3 regions of the Mesorhizobium sp. M0243 genome follow, and region 1 is predicted to be linked to each of the others. Evidence: predicted binding sites of a transcription regulator. Region 1 holds the regulator's gene; each other region holds the start of a gene.
What was found. Region 1 encodes LexA, which represses DNA repair genes until DNA is damaged. Its sites were predicted from a motif close to TGTTCNNNNTGTGTTCNG; they were not measured.

Region 1 (7,276 bases):
CCACTACATCCGGCCAAGGCGCATCGCGCACTGGTCAGGCAGCAGACGGGATAGCGGCGACATGCTTGGGCCTTCAGCGCATATCGACACGTTCACGCGCGATCACCTGCCGCCGCCGGAGCAATGGCCTGAAATCCTGCTCGACGGCTTCGACTATCCCGAACGCCTCAACGCCGGTGTCGAACTGACCGACAGGCTGGTCGAAAAAGGTCTCGGCGACCACACCGCCCTGATCGGCAATGGCCGCCGCCGCACCTACAAGGAACTGTCCGACTGGACGAACAGGCTGGCCCACGCGCTGGTCGAGAATTACGGAGTCAAGCCGGGCAACCGGGTGCTGATCCGCTCGGCCAACAACCCCGCCATGGTCGCCTGCTGGCTGGCCGCCACCAAGGTCGGTGCCGTGGTCGTCAACACCATGCCGATGCTGCGCGCCGGCGAACTCGCCAAGATCGTCGACAAGGCCGAGATCACCGTTGCGCTCTGCGACACCAGGCTGATGGACGAGATGACCGTGTGCGCCAAGGACAGCGCATTCCTCAGGCAGGTCATCGGTTTCGACGGCACCGCCAACCATGATGCTGAACTCGATCGCGCCGCGCTCGACAAGCCGGTGACGTTCACCGCAGTCGACACGGGCCGCGACGATGTCGCCCTGCTCGGCTTCACCTCGGGCACGACAGGCGTTCCGAAGGCGACGATGCATTTCCACCGCGACCTCCTGATCATTGCCGACGCCTATGCACGCGAAATCCTGGAGGTGACGGCGGACGACATCTTCGTCGGCTCGCCGCCGCTGGCCTTCACCTTCGGCCTTGGCGGGCTCGCTATCTTTCCCCTGCGCTTCGGTGCGGCGGCGACGCTGCTGGAGCAGGCGACGCCACCCAACATGATCCACATCATCGAGACCTACAAAGCGACGATCTCCTTCACCGCGCCGACTGCCTACCGCGCCATGCTGAAGGCCATGGATGAAGGTGCCGACCTGTCGTCGCTGCGCGTCGCCGTTTCGGCCGGCGAAACCTTGCCCGCCCCGGTTTTCGAAGAGTGGACGAAAAAGACCGGCAAGCCGATCCTCGACGGCATCGGCGCCACCGAAATGCTGCACATCTTCATCTCCAACCGCTTCGATGACATGAGGCCTGCGTCGACCGGCAAGCCGGTGGGCGGCTATGAGGCGCGCATCGTCGATGACGAGATGCGCGAGGTGCCGCGCGGCACGACCGGCAGGCTGGCGGTGCGCGGCCCGACCGGCTGCCGCTACATGGCCGATGACAGGCAGAAGGAATATGTGCGCGACGGCTGGAACCTCACCGGCGACACCTTCACGCAGGACGAGGACGGCTTCTTCCATTTCGCCGCACGCTCCGACGACATGATCGTCAGCGCCGGCTACAACATCGCCGGTCCCGAGGTCGAGGCGGCGCTGCTGGCGCATCCGGACGTCGCCGAATGCGCGGTGATCGGTGCAGAGGACGCCGAACGCGGCCAGATCGTCGAGGCGCATGTCGTGCTGGTGCAGGGCGTCGCGCCCGACGCCCTCACCACCAAGCGCCTGCAGGACCATGTCAAGGCAACGATCGCGCCCTATAAATATCCGCGATCGGTAAAATTCATCGCCGCTCTGCCCAAGACCCAGACCGGAAAGATCCAGCGCTTCCGGCTGCGCACGGAGAAAATCAATTGAGCCAACCGTACGATCCGGCGTCCGAAGGCGCCCAGATGTCGTTCAAGGAGCGCATGTCCTACAGCGACTACCTGCACCTGGAGAAAGTGCTGGAGGCCCAGACGCCGCTGTCATCGGCGCATGACGAGATGCTGTTCATCATCCAGCATCAGACCTCCGAGCTCTGGATGAAGCTTGCTCTGCACGAGATTGGCGCCGCGATCCGTTCCATCCGCGCCGACCGGCTCGAGCCGAGCTTCAAGATGCTGTCGCGCGTTGCGCGCATCTTCGAGCAGCTGAACAATGCCTGGGACGTGCTGCGGACGATGACGCCCAGCGAATACACCGAGTTCCGCGACGCGCTCGGCCAGTCCTCGGGTTTCCAGTCCTGGCAGTATCGCGCCATCGAGTTCATGGCCGGCAACCGAAACCTGGCAATGCTCGGGCCGCACAAGCATCGGCCCGACCTGAGCGGGAAGCTGGAAGCGATCCTGGCCGAGCCGTCGCTCTATGACGAGGCTCTGCTGCTTTTGGCGCGCAACGGATTCGACATCGGTGCCGATGCCAGGCGCACGGACTGGCGTGAGACGCGAACCGAGAATGAAGAGGTGCTGGTCGCCTGGCAGACCATCTACCGCGATCCGCAGCGCTACTGGATGTTCTACGAACTGGCCGAGAAGCTGGTCGACTTCGAGGACTACTTCCGCCGCTGGCGCTTCAACCACGTCACCACGGTGGAGCGCATCATCGGCCTGAAACGCGGCACCGGCGGCACGTCGGGTGCTTCGTATCTGAAGAAAATGCTCGAGGTCGTGCTGTTCCCGGAGCTGTGGACGGTCCGCACCCGGCTCTGACGTCGAAATGAAAACAGGCACACCGAGGGGACGCGCTGTGGCGGAAAACCCTTCGCGAACAACCGGGGACTGACCGACCATGAGTGGAATTCCTGATCTCGCCGCAGTCGAAGCGATGGATGCCACGGATCCGCTGCGGGCCATGCGCGACCGTTTCATTCTGCCGGAGGGGATGATCTATCTCGACGGCAATTCACTGGGGGCAGCGTCTCATGCCGTTTTCAGCGAGCTGCAGCAGGCGGCGACCCAAGAATGGGCCCAGGATCTCATCCGAGCTTGGAACACGGCCGGATGGTTCGAGATGCCAATCGAACTCGGCGACCAGCTCGGACGCCTGATAGGAGCCGCGGCCGGCCAGACCGTTGTCTGCGACACGACATCGACCAACATCTACAAGGTGCTGCACGCGGCGATGGAGATGCGGCCCGGCCGGTCGGCCATCGTCGCCGAAGGTGACAGTTTTCCCACCGACCTGTACATCGCCGAAGGCGTGGCCTCGACCCGGGATGGCGTCCTGCTGCGCCTCGCGGGTGTCGACGCGCCGACCATCGAAGAGCTGATCGACGAAAACGTCGCGGTGGTGCTGGTCAATCACGTCAATTACAAATCGGGTGAACTGCGCGACATGGCGGCGCTGACGCGCAAAGCTCATGCGGCCGGAGCGCTGATCGTCTGGGATCTTTGCCACACCGCCGGCGCCCTGCCCGTCGAGCTCGATCACGCAAATGCCGATTTCGCCATCGGCTGCACCTACAAGTACCTCAACGGCGGTCCGGGCGCACCGGCCTTCATCTATGCCGCGCAGCGCCACCACGGCGATATCAGCCAGCCGCTCAGCGGCTGGTGGGGCCATGCGCGGCCCTTTGCCTTCGAACGGGGTTATGTTGCCGGCACCGGCATCCGCCGCTTTTTGTGCGGCACTCAGCCGATCCTGTCGATGCGGGCGCTCAAAGGCGCGCTTGCCATCTGGAATGACGTCGACATGGCGGCATTGCGAAAGAAGAGTGTCGCGTTGACAGAACTGTTCATCCAGCTCGTCGAAGCCAGGTGCGGCGCCTACGGTCTCACGCTGGAGACCACCCGCGACGCGACCAGGCGCGGCAGCCAGGTGTCGTTCCTTCACGATCACGGCTATCAAATCATGCGGGCGCTGATCGAGCGCGGCGTCATCGGTGATTTTCGTGCGCCATCGACCATCCGTTTCGGCTTCACGCCGCTCTATGTCGGCTACAAGAATGTGTGGCTGGCGGTTGAGGTGCTGGAGGATATTCTGCGCACGGGCGCATGGAAGGACCGCCGTTTCGCGGTCAAGGAAGCCGTTACCTGACGCAACGATCCCCGCGATCCACCGCCGCCGCCCTCACTGCCTGGCAGATGACGGAGGCTGAATTTCCAGCCACAAATGCCAACAGACGTTGGCGTTTTGGCTCCGTTTCGTTCACGGCAAACGAACGTCCCGAAGATTGATATCGTCCTTTGTGGAGGTCGATAGACTGATAATGCCAAGCCTTGGGTCGAGGATGAGCCACAGGTCATTAACCATAATAATTTCAATGTGAGCAGGCGCATCGCTGTGCCTGGCGCTTGTTGATCGCGACCCGCTGGCAAGCGCCAAATAATTTCAGCAGCCTTAACAAATTCATTAAACTTTAAACGGTTGCAGAACACAACTGGAACAGATAGGGTTTGTTCTGGGTTTGTTTTTCGATTCTGGTTTCAGGTAACCTGGGGGCCGCCATGCTGACGCGCAAGCAACATGAACTGCTGATGTTCATCCATGAACGCCTGAAGGAGAGCGGCATTCCGCCATCCTTCGACGAGATGAAGGAGGCGCTTGACCTTGCCTCCAAATCCGGGATTCATCGGCTGATCACCGCACTTGAGGAGCGCGGCTTTATTCGCCGGTTGCCCAACCGGGCACGCGCGCTGGAAGTGCTGCGATTGCCGGACTCGATCGCGCCTGGCCTCAACGCGGCAAAGAAGTTTTCGCCAAGCGTCATCCAGGGCAGTCTCGGTCAGGGTGGTGCCCTTGGCCGGCAGATCAAGCCGGCGCCTTCGCGGATGCCCTCGCCCGGCAATGATGACGATGCGGTCTCCGCCGTGTCGATCCCGGTCATGGGCCGTATCGCCGCCGGTGTGCCGATCGATGCCATCCAGCATCAGACGCATTCGATCTCGGTGCCGCCGGACATGATCATGGGCGGCGCCCACTATGCGCTGGAGGTCAAGGGCGACTCGATGATCGAGGCCGGTATCTTCGACGGCGACACCGTCATCATCCGCAACGCCGATACCGCCCAGCCAGGCGAGATCATCGTGGCGCTGGTCGACGAAGAGGAAGCGACGCTGAAGCGGTTCCGCCGCAAGGGCGCCTCGATTGCCCTCGAAGCCGCCAATCCAGCCTACGAGACACGGATTTTCGGCCCGGACAGGGTCAAGGTGCAAGGCAAGCTCGTCGGCCTGATCCGCCGCTACTGAGCCGGCTGCGGGTTGGCCGCTGGCTTCTCCGGTTTCTTGAAGGGTGCCAGCCCCCTTGCCTCACGAGAGTATTTGCGTTGCGTGTGCCAGGGCCGATATGGGCTGTCCACCGCGAAGCTGATCGTCGCCGGCGTGGTCGCCGATTGGCGATCGAAGAAGACCGCGGCACTGCCTTTGCGAGCCAGTTGCCGCTTGGTGATGACGAGAACCAGCGGATTGTGACAGGCGTCATACGCGGTGGCGTCATTGATGACGATCAGCTCGGCGAAGCCGCAGGCTTTCCAGGTGTCCTTGCGGTCCTCGACATAGGCAATGATCGCACCGGACATGTGCCTGGCCACGCAAACGCCTGAGGAGCAATAGAACGGCGATCCCAGCGGCAGATCAACGGCATCCGCGACATCGAATTGCCCATAGCTGTTGTCGAACACCTCTGGCACGACGATGGTTTCTGATGTCAGGGCGCGTTTCCAGTTGTCGACGGTGAATTCGTTCGGCCGTTCCCGGCTGACGGCAAGCTCGCCGCCACCGATCGGCAACGCCACCAGCCGGGCGTCTTCCGAGATCAGCACATCCGGCGTGCGCGTATCCGAGACGGTCAGCAAGCCTGCCAGCGCGAATGGCAGGGCAGCGAGCCGCAGCCAAGTTGTCGCCATCGTCGCGATGACCAAAGCAATTGCCACCAACAGGACCGACTGTTGCGAAATCAGCCCGACCCCGTCGACAGGCGAACGCTCGGAGATCCAGCCGGATATGGCGATCATCATCGTCAGGCCCTTACCCATCAGGTAGAGAGCCGGCCAATCCAATCCGAAAGGCATCAGCAGCGCGCTGGCGACGGCCAGGAACATGACGACGGTGACGATCGGCATAACCGCGAGGTTGGCAAACAGGCTAAGCGGCGAGACACGCTGAAAATGCCAGATGGCAAACAGCGTCGTGGCGCTTCCGGCGATGATCGAGGTCATGGCAAGGCCGGTTGCCGCCAGCAGGAATTTTCGCGTCAGGAAACCTGGCATGGATCGCTTTGGTGGCGGCGGTCTAGCTTTTCCCGCGCGGTGATCGGCCCAGCCGGCATAGGCGCCGACCAGAGCCGCGGTCGCGGCGAACGACATCTGAAAACTCGGGCCGACCACCTCATGCGGCGACACCACGATGACGGCGATCGCCGAGATCGCCAGATTGCGCATGGTGAGTGCTGCTCGATCGAACAGCACGGCAATCAGCATCACCGCCAGCATGATGAAGCTGCGCTCGGCGGCAACGACGACTCCAGAGATGATGAGATAGGCCGCGATCGAGAACAGCGCGGCGGCAGCGGCATACTTCTTGACCGGGCGACGCGCGGAAAAGTCGGGAAACAAGGCGAAGGCGCCGCGCAGCAATCCCATGATGGTGCCCGCGACCAGCGCCATGTGCAGTCCCGAAATGGAGATGATGTGGTAGATGCCGGTACGTCGCATCGCCTCATTGATCTCATCGGGAATGCCGGCGCGCACGCCGACGATGAGCGCCGCGGCGATCTCGCCTTCGGCGCCGCCGACGCTGGCCCTGATATGGTCGGCGATACCTTCACGGGCATTTTCCACGCTAGAGGAAATTCGGGCCGGCAGCGGCATGTCGCCGTCATCGTTGACGACAAGCTTTGGATTGCCGAGAAAGAACCCGCTGCCGCCGATGCCGGCAAAGTAGCTGTCGAAGGAGAAGTCATAGCTGTCCGGCCGCACCGGCCCGGTCGGCGGCAAGAGCTTGGCATATCCGGTGATGAGGGAGCCGGCGGTCACGTCAGCCGGGATCTTGCGTGCCGAAAGCCGCACCCGTTCCGGCGCATAGCGCAGTTTCGGTCTTGCGGTCGATGTCACGTCGATGGTCAGCCGGATACGGCCGGTTTCCATCCGGTCGAGCGAGACGACGCGGCCGGTGACTTGCGTCGAAATTTCCGAGCCCAACATTTGTGTGCCCGCACGCCACGTCTCGACCTTGGCAGCAAGCAGTCCTAGGGCGCACAAAAGTGCCGCCATGAAACACAGATGGGTCTTTGGCCATGAGCGCGAGACCAGCGCACAGATCCCCGTCAGAATGACAACCGCGACAGGTCTCGCAAAGTCGGGTTCAGCCGTCAGCGAAAAATAGCCGATCGCTCCGATCGCCAGGCAGACCGGCACCAGCAGGAAGGCCACGCCCCGGTCGAGTTCCAGGCTCGCCGCCGTGTTCACGCTGTGGCGCAGGCGAGGCAGTGATGTCAGGCTGATTTGCCGGCGCACGCGAACGATCCTGC
Region 2 (7,276 bases), on a different contig from region 1:
GTATTTCCTTGATCGGCCCGGTCAACCTCAATCACGATGCAAAACCCCGAAAGTCCATGAATGACTCTCGGGGCACTGTGTCTGACATAACTGTTGCGATCAGAACGGGATTTCGTCATCCAATTCGCGCGACGAACCGCCACCGCCGCCGCTCTTGGCACCGCCACCACCGCGATTGAAGCCTTCGCTCGGGCTGGACTGGCCGAAATCGGAACCACGGCTGCTGCCGCCACCGGTATAGCCGCCGACCTGACCGCCCTCGCCCTGTCCGCGTGCGTCTAGCATCTGCAGCTCACCGCGGAATTTCTGCAGCACGACTTCCGTCGTGTACTTGTCGGCACCGGTCTGGTCCTGCCATTTGCGCGTCTGCAACTGGCCCTCGACATAGACCTTCATGCCCTTCTTCAGATACTGCTCCGCCACCTTGGCGATGCCCTCATTGAAGATGACGACGTTGTGCCACTCGGTTTTTTCCTTGCGTTCGCCGGAATTCTTGTCGCGCCAGCTTTCCGATGTGGCGATGCGGATGTTGACGACCGGTTCACCCGAATTCAGGCGACGGATTTCGGGATCCGCGCCGAGATTGCCGACCAGAATGACCTTGTTGACGCTACCCGCCATGATATTTCTCCGCGCTCATCCGAAACAAATTTTTGTCGCAGCACCTTACAGGTTGCAGGCGATCGCCGCTTGCCATGGCTGCCTTTACCCACAAGGTTTTTGTTCCCTTTTCGTTCTTATCCGCATCGCTGCTTATTGTCAAGGAATGGCAGCAATGCCGAAGCCGATCATATGGGCTCGAAAAGACCGCTTGCCAAATCGATAAGTATGCACTTATGCTTTTGGCATGATCGAAGCAGAGATTTTTCGCGCACTGGCCGACCCGACGCGCCGCGCCGTCTTTGAGCGGCTGGCCGCCGGCGAGATGAGCGTGTCGGAATTGCGCACCGGGATGACGGTGTCGCAGCCCGCGGTGTCGCAGCATCTGGCGGTGCTGCGTGGCGCCGGGCTGGTGGTCGAGCGGCGAGCCGGCCGCAACGCCTATTACCGCGCCGATCCGCAGGGGCTCGCCCCCTTGCTCTCCTGGATCGAACGCTACCGGACCTTCTGGCCGGAACGCATCGAAAGGCTGAAGGCGGTTTTGAAGGACATGGATCAATGAAGAAGGCGGGATCAACGACCAACAACGGTCAAAGCGACGCCCCGGATGCGCTCGAGTTCGAGTACGAGCTTGCCGAGCCGCCGGAAAAGGTATGGCGGGCCCTGACCGTACCGGAATTGCTGGCCGCCTGGATGATGCCGAACGACATGAGACCCGAGATCGGCAACCGTTTTGCCTTCGCCGGAACGGGCGCGTCGATCGAATGCGAAATCCTCGACGCCGATCCCGAGAAGCTGCTGCGCTATTCCTGGCGGGAGCAGCCAGGCGACGCCGCGCGGCAGGATCCGCTCGACAGCCCATTGGACAGCATTGTCACCTTCACACTTGCCCGAACCGTTTCCGGCGGCACGCATCTGCGTGTCGTCCATGACGGCTTTGCCCGCAAGGCCATGCCTGCCGTCGCCATGGCAGGCGCCGGCTGCCGGGTTTCGCTCGGTGCAAACAGGTCATCTAAGCCAATCGCCGCAAACACGCCTCGCCTCCTGCTTCGCGCGGCCTGAAAACAAAACGGACGGAGAGAGATAATGAGCGGTGTTGCCAGTCTGGTGCCGATGGTTATCGAGCAATCGAGCCGCGGCGAGCGCGCCTTCGACATCTTTTCGCGGCTGCTGCGCGAGCGCATCATCTTCATCAACGGTGAGATCAACGACGACATCTCGGCGTTGGTCTGCGCGCAGCTTCTGTCGCTGGAATCGGACAATCCCGACAAGGAGATCTCGCTCTACATCAACTCGCCGGGCGGCGTGGTCACCAGCGGCTTCGCCATCTACGACACAATGCAATACATCAGCTGCCCGGTGTCGACCGTATGCATGGGCTTTGCCGCATCGATGGGCTCGTTCCTGCTGATGGCAGGCACACCGGGGCGCCGAATTTCCCTGCCGAACGCCACCATCCTGCTGCACCAGCCGCTGGGCGGCTTCCAGGGCCAGGCCTCCGACATCCAGCGCCATGCCGAGCGCATCGGCCGGACGAAACGGCACATGGCCGAACTCTACGCGCAGCATTGCGGCCGCAGCTATGAAGAGGTCGAGCGCACGCTGGACCGCGACCACTTCATGACCGCCCGCGAGGCCCAGGCATGGGGCATCGTCGACCATGTTTTCGACACGCGAAAAAAGGCGGCGTGAGCCAGGGCCGGATCGGAGTACGTCCGGCTGTCGAAGATTTGACGATGCCGGTCTGGTTCCATCGGCGGCGCGCCACTATAGTCTTGGGATGACCGACACTCATCAGTCCAGATCATTGCACCGCGTCATCGCCGTTATAGCGCTCGCCATTGGGGGCCTCACCAGCGGCGCGGCACTTGCCGAAGACAGTTCGCCGTCAACGCAAAAAGGCGCCCTGCCCGGCGTAACCGGTGACTACCGCATCGCCAAGCCGGCTCCGGAGTCCGACGACGCGTTTCCCGGCAACGGCCAGTTCAAGATCGGCGATACGGATGTCAGGATTTCCGGCAGCATCACCGTCGATGTCGGCGCCGGCTCGATCGGGCCGCCGCGCCACTGACAGTCTGTCGGCGCGTGCTGCGTTGCGCCAAACAGACAATCCGCACATGAAAACGGCCCCGCCGTGCTTTGCGCAAACGGACGGGGCCTTTTTGGATCTCAAATCCAATCTCTACCGGGAGTGTACTGCCGGCATTTGATTTCGGATGCAACGCGGCGTTCAACCGACGATCCGACTAACAGTCTCTGATTTTTACGGGGATATGGCAGGTCACGGTTTGTCGGGTGGCGAAAACGCTAAACCCTGGCACTTATGCCTGCCGCCGCTCCAGTAACAACTGGAACCCTATGGGACGATCCGGTGGCGTCATAGCTCCGCTCCTTTGTCCATTGCGACGTTGTCGTCACGAAGCACAAATCGCAAATGCCTGCGGCGTCTCGCAGGCCGCCTTTGGGCGGCGAGGCCATCGAAAGACGGCCGTCTTCGTTGACTGCTGGAGACTGCTCCCGTCAGCTGGTGGCGTCAACCATCAATAGCCGGTTACCGAAAAATGTGATCGCCGGGAGGTTACGTGCAGGTCAGCTTTTGCACAGCTTTGTCAGGAGCGTGTTCGGCCTTTGTTCTTTCCGCTTGCCCGTTCACGCGAAAGACGGTTAAACGCTTTGGTCGGGAATTGTGGCGTCTCTCGACGTGGCGGCAAAACTACCTACATAGGGGATGGCCGGGAAAACCCGCCATTCCAGGAAATTCCAGATTCTGAGGCGGCGACCGGCTATGGCCGACCATAAATATCTTTCCATTCGCGGGGCGCGCGAACACAATCTGAAGAATGTCGATCTCGACTTGCCGCGTGACAGCCTGATTGTCATGACCGGCCTGTCGGGGTCCGGCAAGTCATCGCTTGCCTTCGACACGATCTATGCCGAAGGCCAGCGCCGCTACGTCGAAAGCCTGTCGGCCTACGCGCGGCAATTCCTTGAGATGATGCAGAAGCCTGACGTCGACCAGATCGACGGCCTGTCGCCCGCCATTTCCATCGAGCAGAAGACCACCTCGAAGAACCCGCGTTCGACGGTCGGCACCGTCACCGAGATCTACGACTATATGCGGCTGCTTTTTGCGCGCGTCGGAATCCCCTATTCGCCGGCCACCGGCCTGCCGATCGAGAGCCAGACGGTTTCGCAGATGGTCGACCGCGTACTGGCGATCGAGGAAGGCACGCGCCTGTTCATCCTGGCGCCGATGGTGCGCGGCCGCAAAGGCGAATACCGCAAGGAATTGCTGGAGTTGCAAAAAAAGGGCTTTCAGCGCGTCAAGGTCGATGGCGTCTTCTATGAGATCGCCGACGTGCCGGCGCTCGACAAGAAGTACAAGCATGACCTCGACGTCGTCGTCGACCGCATCGTCGTGCGCGGCGATCTGGCGACGCGGCTTGCCGATTCCATCGAAACGGCGCTGAAGCTGGCCGATGGGCTTGCCGTGGCCGAATTCGCCGACAAGCCGCTCGATTCCAGCCAGACCGGCGAGGATTCGGTCAACAAGTCGAAGAACGAGACGCATGAGCGCATCCTGTTCTCGGAAAAGTTCGCTTGCCCGGTCTCCGGCTTCACCATTCCGGAAATCGAACCGCGGCTGTTCTCGTTCAACAACCCGTTCGGCGCCTGCCCGACCTGCGACGGTCTCGGCAGCCAGCGCGCCATCGATGGCAATCTGATCGTGCCGGACGAGAACATCTCGCTGCGCGACGGCGCCGTCAGCCCGTGGGCGAAGTCGACCTCACCCTATTACGCGCAGACGCTGGAAGCGCTGGGCAAGGCCTATGGCTTCAAGCTCGGCGACAAGTTCAAAGACCTGACCGAAGAGGCCCAGGAAGCCATTCTGCGCGGCACCGGCGAGCGCGAGATCACCTTCCAGTATGATGACGGCCTGCGCTCCTACAAGACGACAAAGACTTTCGAAGGGGTCATCCCCAATCTCGAGCGGCGCTGGAAAGAGACTGAATCCGCCTGGATGCGCGAGGAAATCGAGCGCTTCATGTCGGCGACGCCTTGCCCGGTCTGCAAGGGCTATCGGCTGAAGCCCGAGTCGCTGGCGGTGAAAATCGCCGGCAAGCACATCGGCGAAGTCACCGAACTTTCCATCCGCAAGGCCGACCAGTGGTTCACCGACCTGCCTGCGTCGCTCAACGACAAGCAGAACGAGATCGCGGTGCGGGTCTTGAAGGAGATCCGCGAGCGGCTGCGCTTCCTCAACGATGTCGGGCTCGACTATCTGACGCTGTCGCGCAATTCCGGCACGCTGTCGGGCGGCGAGAGCCAGCGCATCCGGCTGGCGTCGCAGATCGGCTCGGGTCTTACCGGTGTGCTCTATGTGCTGGACGAGCCATCGATCGGCCTGCACCAGCGCGACAATGCCCGTCTGCTCGATACGCTGAAGCATCTGCGCGACATCGGCAACACGGTGATCGTCGTCGAGCATGACGAGGACGCCATCCTGCATGCCGACTATGTCGTCGACATGGGCCCGGCCGCCGGCATCCATGGCGGCGAGATCATCGCCCAGGGCACGCCGCAGCAGGTGATGGCCAATCCCAATTCGATCACCGGCAAATACCTGTCGGGCGCGCTCGAAGTGGCGACGCCCGGCGTGCGACGTGAAGCGAAGAAGAACCGCCGCCTGAAGATCGTCGGCGCGCGCGGCAACAATCTGAAGAACGTCACCGCCGAAATACCGCTCGGCACCTTCACCGCCGTCACCGGCGTGTCCGGCGGCGGCAAGTCGACCTTCCTGATCGAGACGCTGTTCAAGGCTGCCTCGCGCCGCATCATGGGCTCGCGCGAACATCCGGCCGACCACGACCGCATCGAGGGCCTCGAATTCCTCGACAAGGTCATCGACATCGACCAGTCGCCGATCGGTCGCACGCCGCGTTCGAATCCCGCCACCTATACCGGCGCCTTCACGCCGATCCGCGACTGGTTCGCTGGCCTGCCCGAAGCCAAGGCGCGCGGCTACCAGCCGGGACGCTTCTCCTTCAACGTCAAGGGCGGCCGCTGCGAGGCCTGCCAGGGCGACGGCGTCATCAAGATCGAGATGCACTTTTTGCCCGACGTCTACGTCACCTGCGACGTCTGCCACGGCAAGCGCTACAACAGAGAGACGCTCGATGTCGTGTTCAAGGGCAAGTCGATCGCCGACGTGCTCGACATGACGGTCGAGGAAGGCGTCGACTTCTTCGCCGCCGTGCCCGGCGTGCGCGACAAGCTCGAAACGCTGAAGCAGGTCGGCCTCGGCTACATCCACATCGGCCAGCAGGCGACGACGCTGTCCGGCGGCGAGGCGCAGCGCATCAAGCTCGCCAAGGAACTGTCGCGCAAGGCAACTGGCAAGACGCTCTATATCCTCGACGAGCCGACCACCGGGCTGCATTTCCACGACGTCGCCAAGCTGTTGGAAGTGCTGCATGAACTGGTCGACCAGGGCAACACGGTGGTGGTCATCGAGCACAATCTCGAAGTGATCAAGACCGCCGACTGGGTGCTCGACCTCGGCCCCGAAGGCGGCGACGGCGGCGGCGAACTGGTTGCCTCCGGCACGCCGGAAGTAATCGTGCGCGAGAAGCGCAGCTACACCGGCCAGTTCCTCAAGGAGCTTCTGGAGCGGCGCCCCGGAGGCAAGCGCGAAGCGGCGGAGTGATCGGACCGGTTGGCGCCTGGAGAGCTTTTGAATGAAAATCAGAAGAGCGCTTGCCGGTGATCTCCAAACTGTCGTCTCGCTGACGGAAGCGGCCTATGCGCCTTACACTGCACTGTTAGGCGCACCGCCGATCCCAGTCACCGAAGACTATACGCCGCGCATCGCGCGCGGCGAGGTGTGGGTGTTGGAAAGCGGCAGCGAAATTGCCGGAGTACTCACACTGGAACGGCACGACGATCACGCGATGATCTTCTCCGTCGCGGTCTCTCCTGACTTTCAGGGCAAAGGCTTCGGTATTGCGTTGCTCAAACACGCGGACGAACAGACGCGGCTGTGGCGCTTGCCCGAGGTGCGGCTTTACACCAACGCCAGGATGGAGCGGAACATCGCGCTCTATCTGGCCTACGGTTTCCACGAAACGGGTCGCCGGCCCAATCCCTACCGGCCGGGATGGGTGCTCGTCGACATGGCAAAAGTCGTCGATGATACCACCGCGGCCTGATTTTTTCAGCACTGGGAGGATGACAATGAGCACATCGGGAACAATCCGCGCCGGCATGGGCGGCTGGACCTTCGAGCCCTGGGATACGTCCTTCTATCCCGACAAGCTTCCCAAGGCCAAGCAGCTGAACTACGCCACTCGCCAGGTGCCGAGCATCGAGGTCAACGGCACTTACTATTCCAGCTTCAAGGAGCCGACCTTCGTTAAATGGGCCAACGAGGCGCCGGACGGTTTCGTGTACTCGCTAAAGGGCAACCGCTTCGTCACCAACCGGCGCGTGCTCGGCGAGGCCGGCGAATCGATGATGCGCTTCCTCGGCTCGGGTGTTGCCGCGCTCGGTGAAAAGCTCGGGCCGATCCTGTGGCAGTTCGCGCCGACCAAGAAATTCGATCCGGACGATTTCGAAGCCTTTTTGAAACTGCTGCCGGAAAAGCAGGACGGCGTTGGGCTGCGCCATGCGCTCGAAG
Region 3 (7,276 bases), on a different contig from region 1:
CGCCGCTTTTGCAGGCAGAACAGCACCGGTGCCTTCGAAACACCATTCCAAACCGAACCTCGGAAAAGTACCTTGCCTGAAGGCGATCATCGCCATCACGACAAGGCAGAACCATGACCACGCATACCGGCGGATGCCATTGCGGCAACATACGCCTTGCATTTTCAACCGAACTCGACCCATCGCAAATCGAAGTTCGCGCCTGCCAATGCTCGTTCTGTGTCAGACATGGTTCGCGCGCCATTGCCGATCCGGACGGCAGACTGACCATCTCGGTCAAGGATGAGGCGCGATTGCGAAAATATCAGTTCGGGCTGAGGACGGCCGACTATTTGATCTGCCGGGATTGCGGCGTCTATGTCGCCGCAATCGCCGGAGAGGATGACGCAAGGGCGATCGTCATCATCAACGCCCTGGACGACCGAGAGCGGTTCAATCAGGAGCCGGCTCGTGTCGACTTCGATGCCGAAAGCCGGGCACAGCGCCAAGCCAGGCGCCGCGCTCACTGGACGCCTGTCGAGATGAGCTTCGGATAGGCAGCTCTCAGCGGATGACCGGCTCGCCATGAAACCGTCGGCGCGACGGCGGCGATACGCCGAAGCCGACTTCCATCATCAGTCGCGGCGTGCGTGCCGGCACGGTGCCCATATGAAAGCCAAAGGGGTCCTCGACGAAGCCGAGACCGGCCTCGCCGGTCAGCGTCACCGGGCTCTGCTCGCCATAGACATCCAGAACCTGTTGCGCGGGATGGCCGACCAGAAGGGTAAGCTGATGCTTTAGGCTGCGGCGCTTGTGGCTGCCCCTGACATAGACATGCGGACCGGTGTCGGCGTCGACCGGCTTGAGGTAGAAGAAGAATTTCAGCATGCGCCAGTCGTCGAGGTCAAAATGATACTTGCCGAGCGAGGCGAGGTTCTTGTCGGCATCCGAAGCGGCACCTGTGGGAAAACTCCACCAGACCCGCGTCGTGATCAGTTTCGCCTGGCCGCCGAGATAGTGCGCGGCAATATCCAGAAGCAGCGGATCGCGCTGGATGGCAAGCGCCGCCGGGCAGTCGAGGATGCGCTCGAAAAAATGCCCGCTAAGCAGCGAGCGGCCAAGGCGTTTCTCGGCCTCGGCATGTTCCCCCGGCATGAATTCGAGACGGCGGTCGAAATTGCCGAAGCAAGGCGTGCGCCCGGCGAAGTCGGCGATCTCTTCATGGATATCAGGCGGCAGGACCAGGCCTGAGAACAGCCCGTCGGAGCGCAACGCATCGACGACCGCTCCCCGTTCGACACCGGCAAACATCGTATCCCCGGCATTGGCGACCGGGCGGGCGCGCTTTGCGCCGAGCCAATGCATGCGGCGTCCGGGCATGGTGCGCGCCAACACGAACATCGGCAGCCAGGCAGGGTTCTCACGCAGGTCCGTCAGATAGGTTGGAATACGCACGGCGATGCGCCGCAGCAGGCTGCCGTTGCGCGCAATGGCCTCGAGACTGGCCGCGCCGGATGTGTCGGGGGTTAAAAGCTTCATTGGGTCCTCGGCTATGAGAGCACCACCGATGCCGCATCGGTGCTCGCCTCTCGGCATGACCCAAACCCAATTCCCGCTTGAACGGAAGCTAACCCCGCGTCAAACTTTGTGCAATGCACAATGACCTGAGCAACTGCAAAAAATCACGTCGAGGGGCGGCGCTCCTGCTTGGCCGGCGCCATCCAGATTTCGGCGTCGAGCCGCTTCGTCGCGAGGCCGCGGGCGATGGCCTCGGCACTGCCGGCACTCTTGGCCGCGGCCGCCGCCTGACGCTTGCTGATCAGCAAGCCGTCGGCCAAGGCGCGGTTTCCCGAAAAGACCCGGGCCAGGAATGGCGTGCGACTGGCTCGCGTGCGCGAAAACCGTGCCGCCATGGTCTGCCTGGCCGTATGGGCGACAACTTCATCGATCCAGCCCTCCACCAGCCGCGCGCCCGGCTCCAGGAGCAGCAACCAATCCCCCTTGGCCTGGCGGATGCCGGCAGCGACACCGCCCGTCACGTACTGACAGCCGGCATGCTCGGCCACATGATGCGTCTGGTCGGTAGAGCCTGTGTCGCAGACGATGACTTCACGCACCACGCCTTCGACCGCGCCGCCAATCAACGAGGCGAGCGTGCGGGCGAGGCCCTCCTCGTCGTTGCGGGTTTCGATGAGAACACTGAGCATCCTTAGCCGAATAGCGGAAAGCGCCCGACAGCGCCAGTTTTGCATCGCACCATAGAAAGTTCTTGCTTTGTTCTTATCAACGAAATAGGAATAATTTCATGAGCAGAGCGATTCGACACAACATGGACAGTCCCTGGGAGCGGGCGAAAATGGAACAGATCGTGCGCGCCGACATTGCAGCTTTCGGAGCAGGAAGAGCCGAGATGGCCAACGCGATGGTCGAGCAGAGCGGCATGCGTGTCCGCCCGGACCGCAACCGCGGCAGGTCAGCGGGTATCAATCCGTCCGGCCGGTTCGAGCCGGTCAGCCGGCACGTGTTCGACGATGGCTGGAATTCGCTGGAGGAACTGCCGCCCTTCAAGACCGAAGTGCAGGTCGAGAAGCCGCGCACAATCATCACCCGCAACGAATCGCCCGACATTTCCTTCGACCGTTCCATCAACCCCTATCGCGGCTGCGAGCATGGCTGCGTCTATTGCTTTGCCCGCCCGACGCACGCGTTCATGGGCCTGTCGCCGGGTCTCGATTTCGAATCGAAGTTGTTCGCCAAGCCTGATGCGGCGCGCTTGCTTGACAAGGAGCTTTCGAAAGACAGCTACCAGCCGCGCACCATCGCCATCGGCACCAACACCGACCCCTACCAGCCGATCGAGAAGCAATACCGGATCATGCGCGAAATTCTCGAAGTGCTGGAAGCGCGCGGCCATCCAGTCGGCATCGTGACAAAGTCCGCTCTGGTGACGCGCGATATCGATATCCTGTCACGCATGGCCGAACGCGGGCTCGCCAAGGTGGCGCTGTCGGTGACGACGCTCGACCGTATGCTGGCGCGCACCATGGAGCCGCGCGCGTCGACACCGACCAAGCGGCTGGAAGCGATCCGGCAGCTTTCGGATGCCGGCATTCCGGCGTCGGTCATGGTGGCTCCTATCATTCCGGGCCTGACCGATCCGGAGATGGAACGCATCCTCGATTCCGCACGTGCGGCCGGCGCGCGCGAAGCGGGCTACGTGATCCTGCGCCTGCCGCTGGAGGTCAGCCCGATCTTCAAGGATTGGCTGCTGCGCCATTATCCCGACCGCTACCGCCATGTGATGTCGCTGGTCCGCTCGATGCGCGACGGCAAGGACTACGATTCGGAATGGGGCAAGCGCATGAAGGGCGCCGGTCCCTACGCCTGGCAGATCGGCCGGCGCTTCGAGATCACAGCCAAGCGGCTCGGCCTCAATGCCGAACGGCGCACGCTGCGGACCGACCAGTTCGTTGCCGCCGGGAAAGACCAGGTGCAGCTGACGCTGCTTTGAGAGACAATTCGTCGCGGTGGTTTGATCCGTCGCGGCACCAGAATCCCGTCCGGCCTGCCCCGGCCTGCAGACGGTGCCCTCCCGGTCCGGCGCCCCACCCGACCCGGAGGGACTTGCGGAGAATCAGAGCCGATGCGAACCTCGCCGCAACATGGCTCGCGCGCGTTCTGATTCTCCGCCTCTCTTTGAGATCATCGAGAAGCCTGACTTCTCCTTCGAGACGAAGGCGATGGCGGAGGGCCTGTGGCCGGTCGCCGGGATGGACGAGGCCGGCCGTGGCCCCCTGGCCGGGCCGGTGGTCGCCGCGGCCGTGGTGCTTGATCCCGCCAACATTCCGGACGGCCTCGACGATTCCAAACGCCTCAGCCATTTGCAGCGTGAGGCCTTGTTCCTGCGAATTCTTGGCTCCGCGCAGGCGGTCTCGATGGCCTCAATCAGTGCCGAGGGCATCGACGGCAGCAACATCCTCAAGGCAAGCCTGGAAGCCATGCGGCGCGCCCTTGTCGGACTGTCGGTCCGACCGAAACTAGCCCTCGCTGATGGACGCGACGTGCCGCCGGGGCTGCCTTGTGAAGGGCGCGCGCTGATCAAGGGCGACCAGCGTTCGCAATCGATCGCTGCCGCCTCGATCGTCGCCAAGGTGATGCGTGACCGCATGATGTGCGGCTGCGGCAATCATCACGACCGCTACGGGTTCGAAGTCCACATGGGCTACGCCACGGTTCGCCATCGCACCGCGATCGAAGCGCATGGCCCGGTGGCGCGGCTGCATCGCGTGTCGTTTTCGCCGTTCAGGCTGGGTGGCGCTGAAGTGGTCGAAGAAGAGAGCTTTGCTGGGCTGGATTGAGCAACGGCAGCAGCGACAAGTCAATCTCCCCCTTGTGGGGAGATTGACCGCTTCAGCGTCTCACGCACTCTCCAAGCAAAAAAGCCGCCAGGTTGCCCGGGCGGCTTTAATTGTATGAGGGCTGTGAGGGCTCAGTTCAGCTTCGACTTCACGTCCGCAAGCGAAGCCTTGAACAGATCGGCACCGGCCTTGGCGTCGATCTTGCCGGCAAGCAGCGCGCGCGCTGCCTCGACGGCGATATCGACGGCGCTGGCGCGGACTTCGCTGATGGCGTCACGCTCGGCCTGGCCGATCTTCTGTTCGGCAAGCGCGGTGCGCCTGACAACATAGTCCTCGGTTTTCTTGTGCGCCTCGGCGGCAAGCATATCGGCTTCGCGCTTGGCGGCGGCGACGATGTCGGCGGCCTCCTGCTCGGCTTCCTTGCGCTTGCGCTGATACTGGCCAAGCAGTTGCTGGGCCTCCTCGCGCAGTCGGCGTGCTTCGTCCAGTTCATTGCTGATCCTGGCGGCGCGGGCGTCGAGCGCCTTGGCGATCAGGCGAGGCACCTTGATGTAGACGGCAATGCCCAGGAAGATGACCAGGGCAACCGTGGCCCAGAGCGTCGCGAGAGATGTGTAATCCATGATGCGCTCCTCACCGGGCCACGGATTTGACCGCGGCCGCGATCTCGGCCTTGCTGGCCTTGCCGCCAGCCAGGGCTTCGACGATCGCCGAAGCGGTATCCTCGGCGATGCTGCCGACTTCCTTCATGGCATTGGCCTTGATGGAAGAAATGCGGGCTTCGGCTTCGCCAAGCTTGGCGTCGAGCGCGGCCTCGACCTTCTTGCGCGCGGTGTCGGCCTCGGCCTTGGCCGCGTCGTTGGCCTGCTGGCCGATCGCGTTGGCCTTGGTCTTGGCTTCCGCCAGTTCCTGCTCGTAGGCAGCAACGGCGGCGTCGGCCTCGCCCTTCAACTTGGCCGCCTGATCAAGGTCCTGCGTGATGCGATCGTTGCGGACATCGATGATGCCGCCGACGCGCGGCATCACCACCCGCTTCAGGAAGAGATAGAACAGCCCGAAGGTGATCGCCAGCCACAGAAGCTGCGACGGGAACGTCGCCGGATCGAATGGCGGAAACGTGCCATGCGCTTCAGCAGGCACGCTGGTGCCGGAATGCGTTTCGCCTTCCGTCGCAGCGTGGCTGGTATCGGCTGATGGCGCGGACTCTTGCGCAAAGGCAGATGTCACGAACATGGACTATCCCCGAAATTCAGGCCCGCCGCTTGCGCGGCCGGCCTGTCCAATCTTCCCGAGTGCTCAGCCGAACAGGGCCAGAAGCGCGATGAGAAGCGAGAAGATGCCCAGAGCTTCGGTCACGGCGAAGCCGAAGATCAGGCGGCCGAACTGGCCATCGGCAGCCGACGGGTTGCGCAGAGCGCCCGCCAGGTAGCTGCCGAAGATGTTGCCGAGGCCAATGCCCGCGCCACCCATGCCCAGGCAAGCGATGCCGGCGCCGATGTACTTTGCTGCTTCTGCGTCCATTTGTTCAACTCCTTTGGATCTAAAATTCCGTTGCGATTCCATCCGGCGCCAATGTTGGAAATTCCTGGGCCGGAAACTTTTGGACCTAATGCCCGGGGTGCAGGGCGTCGTTGAGATACATGCAGGTCAACACGGCAAAGACGTAGGCCTGCAGGAAGGCGACCAGCAGTTCCAGTGCCGTCAGCGCCACCGCCATCGCCAGAGGCAGGATAGAGCCGGCGACGCCGACCGCGCCGAGCGCGCTCAGGCTGACCACGAAGCCGGAGAACACCTTCAGCGTGATGTGGCCGGCGAGCATGTTGGCGAACAGACGAACCGAGAGGCTGACCGGGCGCGACACGAAGGAGATCACTTCGATCAGCACCACCAGTGGCAGCAGGAAGACCGGCACGCCATGCGGCACGAACAGTTTCAGGAAGCCAAAACCATGCTTCATGAAGCCGTAGACGACCACGGTTGCGATCACCAGCACAGCAAGGCCGAAGGTGACGATGATGTGGCTGGTGACGGTGAAGAAATACGGGAACAGGCCAAGCAGATTGGCGACGAGCACGAACATGAACAGCGAGAACACGAGAGGGAAGAACTTCATGCCTTGCGTGCCGGCGGCATCGCGCAACATGTTGCCGACGAACTCGTAGGCCATCTCGGAGACCGACTGAAGCCGCCCGGGAACCAGGCTGCGGCTCGACGTCGTGAGAAACAGGAATCCAGCCGCGACGATCACGGTTGCGACCATGAACAGCGCCGAATTGGTGAAAGACAGGTCATAGCCGCCGATGTCGATCGGAATCAGCTTGTTGATATGGAACTGGTGGATCGGATCGACCTTGTCAGCTGCCACGTTCAAACCCCGTCAATGCCGCGTACGGCCTCGTTACCATTACCGCACATGAAGCGCGGTCATTTCTTGTCGTCTTGGTCACGGCGCGATTTATCGCCCTGTCCAAATTCTGCCACAACGCCGGCGGAACGCATCACATTGAGCACTCCGGCGCCAAAACCAAGCAGCAGAAACACGATCAGACCCCATGGCGATGTCCCCGCCAGACGGTCGATGATCCAGCCGATGCCGGCACCCACCACCACCCCGGCGATAAACTCGCTGGAGAGTTTGAGCGCCTGACCATAACCGGCCACACTGCCCGCTTTCGCGTCGTCTTTCCCCTCGAGCCGGCCCGGCCGCCTTGTCGCAAGCGAAGCTTCAAGGTCACGGCGGCGGCGCTCAAGATCGTCGTCGCGGATATCGGGTTCATGCTGATTGCCGCGGCCGGTTTTTCCGGTTCCGTCTGGCCCATTCTTGTCGGCCATCGCAACCCCCCTGCCCGGTCAGACCGTCACCGTCCGTCCGCTTCTAAAGTCGCCGGCAACATAGTTAGAGGGTTTGCGCCCGTCAAGCCACGGGCGGAAGTTCATTG

Region 2: the regulator LexA is predicted to act here: its motif matches at 3,219-3,236, upstream of uvrA (excinuclease ABC subunit UvrA).
Region 3: the regulator LexA is predicted to act here: its motif matches at 2,244-2,261, upstream of NKJ11_RS02700 (PA0069 family radical SAM protein).

Annotation. Positions count from the first base shown of each region.
Region 1 is NZ_JAMYSF010000015.1:116,382-123,657, forward strand. Features, by position in the region: gene NKJ11_RS20185 (AMP-binding protein) at 62-1,687, shown strand; gene kynA (tryptophan 2,3-dioxygenase) at 1,684-2,520, shown strand; gene kynU (kynureninase) at 2,600-3,847, shown strand; gene lexA (transcriptional repressor LexA) at 4,258-4,998, shown strand; gene NKJ11_RS20205 (ComEC/Rec2 family competence protein) at 4,992-7,276, opposite strand, start outside.
Region 2 is NZ_JAMYSF010000016.1:91,717-98,992, reverse strand. Features, by position in the region: gene NKJ11_RS20775 (single-stranded DNA-binding protein) at 100-621, opposite strand; gene NKJ11_RS20770 (ArsR/SmtB family transcription factor) at 848-1,162, shown strand; gene NKJ11_RS20765 (SRPBCC family protein) at 1,159-1,662, shown strand; gene NKJ11_RS20760 (ATP-dependent Clp protease proteolytic subunit) at 1,687-2,292, shown strand; gene NKJ11_RS20755 (hypothetical protein) at 2,381-2,671, shown strand; gene uvrA (excinuclease ABC subunit UvrA) at 3,386-6,307, shown strand; gene NKJ11_RS20745 (GNAT family N-acetyltransferase) at 6,339-6,809, shown strand; gene NKJ11_RS20740 (DUF72 domain-containing protein) at 6,835-7,276, shown strand, end outside.
Region 3 is NZ_JAMYSF010000002.1:124,151-131,426, forward strand. Features, by position in the region: gene NKJ11_RS02685 (GFA family protein) at 114-536, shown strand; gene NKJ11_RS02690 (hypothetical protein) at 544-1,518, opposite strand; gene NKJ11_RS02695 (glycosyltransferase) at 1,662-2,186, opposite strand; gene NKJ11_RS02700 (PA0069 family radical SAM protein) at 2,336-3,490, shown strand; gene rnhB (ribonuclease HII) at 3,642-4,337, shown strand; gene NKJ11_RS02710 (F0F1 ATP synthase subunit B) at 4,469-4,960, opposite strand; gene NKJ11_RS02715 (F0F1 ATP synthase subunit B) at 4,971-5,570, opposite strand; gene NKJ11_RS02720 (F0F1 ATP synthase subunit C) at 5,634-5,858, opposite strand; gene NKJ11_RS02725 (F0F1 ATP synthase subunit A) at 5,944-6,702, opposite strand; gene NKJ11_RS02730 (AtpZ/AtpI family protein) at 6,762-7,169, opposite strand.